Regions from separate parts of the Paenibacillus motobuensis genome, predicted to be linked through region 1. Evidence: predicted binding sites of a transcription regulator. Region 1 holds the regulator's gene; each other region holds the start of a gene.
What was found. The regulator Rex, encoded in region 1, represses fermentation and respiration genes when NADH is low (regulators of the CRP and FNR family bind a similar motif). The targets are predictions, from matches to a motif close to TTGTGAAATATTTCACAA.

Region 1 (2,276 bases):
AGCTATTGCTACCAAGGGACGGATGCTTGTTCTATTCACATCCTATCGGATGTTGCGGCAAGTATATGACCCATTAAAAGAGCGGCTGGTCGATGAAGGGATTACCGTCATTGGACAAGGGATGGATAGCGGCAGCAGAACGAAGCTGACCCGTCGTTTTCAAGGGCAGCAAGCATCGGTACTGCTCGGGACAAGCAGCTTCTGGGAAGGCGTAGATATTCCTGGCGAAGCATTGACGAGCCTGGCGATTGTCCGCCTGCCGTTCCAGCCGCCGAATCACCCGCTGGTTGAGGCTAAGAGTGAAAGACTTCAGAGAGAGAAGAAGAACCCCTTCATGAAGCTGTCGGTACCTCAGGCGGTCATTCGCTTCAAGCAAGGGTTTGGGCGTCTAGTTCGTTCTTCCGCGGATCGAGGAATTGTCGTTGTATACGATACTCGCATCTTGGAATCTTATTATGGCAAATACTTTTTATATTCATTACCGGGACCGAAGATGGAACATATGACACTTACGCAGATGGTTCCTCGGATCTCAGAATGGTTAAACGATGACGAAGAGTCGTAATTTCTTCGAAATGCACCTGTAGGGGGAAAATATATGAAATCAGAAAAAATTTCAGATGCGGTTGTGCGCAGATTGCCTGTATACTTGCGGTTTCTTAATGAATTAAGCCATCGCGAGGTCTTGACGGTTTCTTCCCAGGAGCTCGGACAGAAGCTGGATCTAAATCCAGCTCAAATCCGCAAAGATCTCGCTTATTTCGGCGATTTTGGTCGGAAGGGGATCGGGTATGACGTCTCATACTTGATCGAGAAAATACGGCAAATTCTAAATTTAGACCAGCAGATTAATGTAGCTCTTGTCGGAGCCGGTAATTTGGGGCAAGCCTTGTCCAATTACAATACTTATGTGAAGGATAATATGCGGATTATCGCAGTCTTTGACGCCAACCCGGACAAGATCGGCAAGAAGATCAAAGACATTACGATTCAGCCGATCGAGGAGTTGGAACAGACTGTAAGAGATAAGCATATTCAGATCGGGATTATTACGGTACCTGATGTGGAGGCGCAGCGCGTTGCCGACCAGCTCGTTGCCGCAGGTATAGGGGCGATTCTGAACTTTGCGCCTACAATCATCAAGGTTCCTTCTGACGTGCGTATCCATGCGGCAGATTTCACAACAGACCTTATTAGTCTTGCTTATTATTTGCAGAGCGGAAAGGAATTACCGGAAGATGAGTCGTAAATGGTTGATTAAGAATGGTACATTCGCAGTACTGGACGGGAAAAATCCGATCGTCCATGGTTATATGCTGATCGAAGGAGATACGATCTCTTATATCGGCGAGGAGCGCCCAGAGGGCGTAGAAGGTGCGGAGACATATGATGGCAAAGGCCTGCTCTTCATGCCGGGCCTCGTCAATTCACACGGGCATACGGCGATGTCATTGCTGCGTGGTTATGGAGACGATATGGTCCTGCAGGAATGGCTGGAGCAGAAGATGTGGCCGATGGAGGCAAAATTTACTCCTGAGGATGTATATTGGGGTGCTTCTTTATCTGTCCTGGAAATGGTCAAAGGTGGAACTACGACCTTCCTAGATATGTATGATCATATGGATCAAGTGGGTAAGGTTGTTGAGGAATCGGGCATCCGAGGTGTTCTAACACGCGGTGTGATCGGCCTCTGTCCACCTGAACTACAGGATCAGAAGCTGGCCGAAGCGATCCGCATTGCTCGTGATTGGCACGGCAAGGCTGAAGGACGGATTACAACAATGATGTCGCCGCATGCTCCGTACACATGCCCGCCGGACTATATTGAGAAGTTTGTGCAGGCAGCGCATGATCTTAATTTGCCATTACACACACATATGTCCGAGACAAAAGCGGAGGTCCAGCAAAATGTTGACCAGTATGGCGTTCGTCCTGTTCAACATCTGCTTAATCTGGGCTTCTTTACTCGTCCATCTTTGGTAGCTCATGCGGTGCATCTGACCGATGAAGAGATTGAGATTCTTGCCGCCCATAAGGTGGCAATCTCTCATAACCCGGGCAGTAACCTCAAGCTGGCTAGCGGGGTAGCGCGGGTACCGGAGCTGCTGAAAGCAGGCGTTACGGTGTCGCTAGGTACAGATGGCCCAGCGAGCAACAATAATCTCGACATGTTCGAGGAGATCAGGCTGGCCGCTCTGATCCATAAAGGGGTGTCCGGCGATCCAACGGCCGTACCTGCCCTTGAAGCCCTTCGTATGGGAACAGAGTATGGGGCG
Region 2 (2,276 bases), on a different contig from region 1:
TCCTATGTGCTGCATGTATCGCAGTCTGCGGTAAGCCGGCAAATCTTCAAGCTGGAATCGGAATTGGGAGTTAATCTGTTCATCCATGAGGGACGCAAAGTAAAGCTGACGCCAATCGGACGGTTATTTCTGTCCCATATGGAACAATTAATGAAGGTCATTGACAATGCCCAGCAGGAGATTAACGAGTTCCTGGATCCGGAACGCGGTACGGTTCGCATCGGATTTCCCAGTAGCTTGGCGGCGCAGATGATTCCGAAGGTTGTCTCGGCCTTCCGTGAACGCTATCCTGCAGTTCATTTCCAATTGCAGCATGGTTCCTACAAGGAGCTTGTGGAGTCGGTAATTCAGGGCGACATGAATCTGGCGATTATGGGGCCTGTCCCACAGCATGAGCCGCAGATTAAGAGCGAGATTCTATTTCAGGAGAAATTCGTGGCTATGATGCCGGCAAATCATCGATTGGTCGAGAAAAGCGCGATTCGTCTTAGTGAATTGAAGGACGATTACTTCGTACTATTCCCGGAAGGATTCATTCTAAGAGAGATTGTGGTGGATGCTTGCTCGAATCTGGGCTTCAAGCCGAAGGTCGCTTTTGAGGGTGATGATCTCGATGCGATCAAGGGCTTGGTAGGCGCGGGGATGGGACTGACCATTCTACCAGAGATCGCTTTGAACGAGCATCTCGCCTCCACAATTATTACTTTACCGGTCATTGAACCCGTCGTTACAAGGGATGTCGGGGTCATTATTCCTGCTAATCGTGAGCTGCCGCCGACAGAGAAGCTGTTCTATGAGTTTCTGAAGAATAATTCGGATATGTTCGGATTCGATAGCAGTTTTGATTAGAAATAAGCATGATAGTAGGCTCCGGCGCCATGCATAAATGATACCTGAGTTTCCTGATATTAGGGATAAATATATGCCGAGTTTGTTAACTTGAAATAAGTGCTGTGATATTTGTCATTAAGTTCATAACTTAATGACTTTTTTTATTGAAAATGTGGTAAAATTAATTATGGGTGTTCAAGTGTGAGGAATTGTTCAGTTTTTCACTAACTTTTATTAAGCGAGAAAGGCTATGGGGGCCTCTAACTCTCCCAAATTCAAGCATTGTTGCTTATCGCAAAGGAGAATCAGCTATGTCAGAAGCGATCACAGAAACGAAGTCTGAGCAAGAGACAGTATCGTCCAATCAAGGTGGACGGGATATTATTGATCAACTGTTAACCCCTGAAGTTCAGGAATCATTGACAGCCCTGGTACAGCAGCTTCCGAAGTTGACCGAGCTCGTAAATGTGATGACGAAATCTTATGATTTTGCTAAATCTGTATCTACAGACGAGATCCTCAAGAACGATACGATTGGGGCTATCACAGAGATCGCGGGACCGGTTAAGGACAAGGTGAAGCATATCGCTGCCAATGTGATCGAAGCCAAGGATCGTGCAGATGCGAGCCAAGAGGTTATCGGTCTTTTTGGTCTGCTCAAAATGCTTAAGGATCCTGAAGCACAGAAGATCTTCCGTTTCTTTAACGCTTATCTACAAGTGGCCGGAGAACGTAATAATCGCAAATAGTGATTTATATAAGTGGGAGTCCAAAATATTAACTAATGCATGAACGGAGGACGGAGTCATGTCAAAACATATTGTCATCTTAGGTGCCGGTTATGGCGGTGTTCTTAGCGCCTTGACCGTTCGCAAATATTTGCAAAAATCAGAAGCACGGATCACTGTAATCAATCAATTCCCTACTCATCAGATTATTACTGAACTGCATCGTCTGGCAGCGGGTAATATCTCTGAACGCGCAGTTGCATTGCCTCTGGAGAAGGTATTCAAAGGAAAAGATATCGATCTTCGCATCGCCAAGGTTGATAAATTCTCCGTAGATAATAAAGAAGTGAAGCTGTCTGACGGAACTACACTAAGCTATGATGCACTTGTAGTTGGTCTGGGCAGTGTCACCGCTTATTTCGGAATTCCTGGTCTGGAGAAGTACAGCATGGTATTGAAATCTGCGGAAGATGCTAACCGTATTCACCGTCATATCGAAGGTAAGATTGCGGAATACGCGAAGACGAATAACGAAGCTGATGCAACGATTCTGATCGGTGGTGGCGGTCTGACTGGTGTTGAACTGGTTGGCGAGATTGCTGACGGCATCCCTGCACTTGCTAAGAAATACGGAGTTGATCCGAAGAAGATCAATCTGTTCCTCGTTGAAGCAGGTCCTAAGATCCTTCCGGTATTGCCTGATGTACTGATCCAGCG
Region 3 (2,276 bases), on a different contig from region 1:
CAAGGAGAACACATCACGCTCTTGACCGTCCTCACGCACTAAGGTCGCGGTCAACCCTAGACGCCGGGTAGCCTGAATATCCGCTGTAGCGCGGAATACTGGCGCTGGCAGCAGATGTACCTCATCATAAATGATCAGGCCCCAATCCCGTTCATTGAACAGCCTCATATGCTTGAAGCCGTCTTCCTTCTTACTGCGGTGCGTTAATATTTGATAGGTTGACACGGTAACTGCTCTAACCTGCTTCTTCTCCCCTGAATATTCACCGATCATGTCCGATGTGAGTGTCGTCTTGTCCAGCAGCTCGGCGATCCATTGCCGTACCGAGGTAACGCTTGAGGTTAGAATCAAAGTCTCGCATTGGAACCGTTCCATAGAAGCAAGACCAATCACCGTCTTACCCGCCCCGCAGGGCAGCACAAGCACGCCATTGCCTCCTGAGCCTTGCTCTTGATCCCTCGCAAATGCAGTGACACTTTGCTCCTGATACGGCCTTAGCTTGAACTCAGCCCCATTCGAAGCAACATTTCTCAAGGTGAAAGAGAGCGATTTACCATCATGATACCCAACCTTATCGAGTACTGGATATCCCAAACGAGCCAATTCCTGTTTTACGCTGCCGCGATAGGCAGCCGGGAGCTTCATTCGCAGATCATTGATGCGAGCCAGCCCGAAGGACGACAAGCTGGGCTCCAGCTCCAACTGGCGAAGGATCTCTTCCTCCTCACCTTCCAGCCATAGCATCCCCTCCTCGCCTTCGGCAGGGAGTAGCTTCAATTTTCCATACCTCGACACCGTCACCTGAATATCTGAGATCACGGCCGGAGGAAGCGACCACCGGGATATCGACTCCAGACTATTCACAATTTCTGCCGCAGACTTCCCCCCGGCAGCCGCATTCCACAGCGATAGAGGAGTAATACGGTATGTATGATAATTAGCCGGACTCTTCACCAGCTCAGCAATCTGTATCAATTGTGCCCGCGCTTCTTCAAAACCGGGATGATTCCTCTCTAGCAATACCGTACCGTCCCTCTGTACAATACATGCTCCAGCCGCATTCAAGCGCTGCACCTTCCTTCATTATTTATTCTCACCCACCAGGAACTTTTCTCACTCCCGATGATAATCTCCTAAGTAATAGCATCTCCAATCCCTCTTGAAAAAAGACGAAACTATTCATAACAACAACTATTATCATAACAAGAGATGAACTAACCTCCAAACGGTTTGTCATATATTGTATTTCAATGTTTGTGAATAAAATCACTATGTCTATCCTTATCCTATATTACAATAAAGGGGATCTTAAAGAAGCCAAATGCAAACGAAGGAGGGGATAACCGAAATGAAATGAGGCCGTGAGGAACTGATCTTTCGCTTCTCATTTCAAGTTACACTCTCCTTTTTTATGCGCATCTTTAAGTTCTACTAGAAATAGAAAATGGAGGGGTTAAAATCATGCAGAAGAAAGCTGCAGCAATCCTGATTCTCATGCTATCTTTCGTACTCGTCATCGCGGGCTGTGGAAGCGGGAACCAGAACAAGAAAGACAATCAAGGGCAGAACGACACCACAAAAGAAGAGGCCGCAGGCAATGAAGCTGTCTCAGGCGCATCAAAAACGACTTACACACCACTGGATCAACTCCAGGACAAATACGATATCATCATTGTCGGTGCGGGCGGCGCAGGCATGTCTGCCGCACTTGAAGCCAAGAGCAAAGGCTTGAACCCTGTTATTTTTGAGAAAATGCCGGTTGCCGGCGGGAATACGCTTAAGGCGTCTTCGGGTATGAACGCGTCCGAGACGAAGTTCCAGAAGGAACAAGGGATTGAGGACAGCAATGATTTATTTTATGAGGAAACTTTAAAAGGTGGCCATGGCACCAACGATAAAGAATTGCTTCGGTTCTTCGTGGACAATTCAGCCAGTGCAATCGATTGGCTGGATTCCATCGGAATTCGATTGAATAATATTACGATTACCGGCGGCATGGGCGAGAAACGCACACATCGTCCTGAAGATGGATCAGCGGTTGGACAATACGTTGCCAACGGACTGCTGAAGAATGTCCAAGAACAGGAAATTCCGCTGTTCGTTAATGCAAATGTGAAGGAAATTACCGAAAAAGATGGCAAGGTAAACGGCGTTAAAGTTCTCTTTGACGAAAAAGATGAGAAGACCATTACTGCAGACGCTGTTGTCGTAACGACCGGCGGCTACGGCTCTAATATGGATATGATCTCCAAGGTTCGCCCGGACTTGGAAGGCCT

Region 2: ABD014_RS17515 (DUF1641 domain-containing protein) is a predicted target of Rex. The motif match lies at 1,041-1,058, and genes of this name have one in related genera.
Region 3: ABD014_RS24655 (flavocytochrome c) is a predicted target of Rex. The motif match lies at 1,255-1,272, and genes of this name have one in related genera.

Annotation. Positions count from the first base shown of each region.
Region 1 covers NZ_BAAACX010000016.1:202,336-204,611, forward strand. The annotation lists gene dinG (ATP-dependent DNA helicase DinG) at 1-565, shown strand, start outside; gene ABD014_RS18885 (redox-sensing transcriptional repressor Rex) at 599-1,249, shown strand; gene ABD014_RS18890 (amidohydrolase) at 1,239-2,276, shown strand, end outside.
Region 2 covers NZ_BAAACX010000015.1:356,307-358,582, forward strand. The annotation lists gene gltC (glutamate biosynthesis transcriptional regulator GltC) at 1-849, shown strand, start outside; gene ABD014_RS17515 (DUF1641 domain-containing protein) at 1,143-1,580, shown strand; gene ABD014_RS17520 (NAD(P)/FAD-dependent oxidoreductase) at 1,639-2,276, shown strand, end outside.
Region 3 covers NZ_BAAACX010000028.1:159,989-162,264, reverse strand. The annotation lists gene ABD014_RS24660 (DNA repair helicase XPB) at 1-1,065, opposite strand, end outside; gene ABD014_RS24655 (flavocytochrome c) at 1,462-2,276, shown strand, end outside.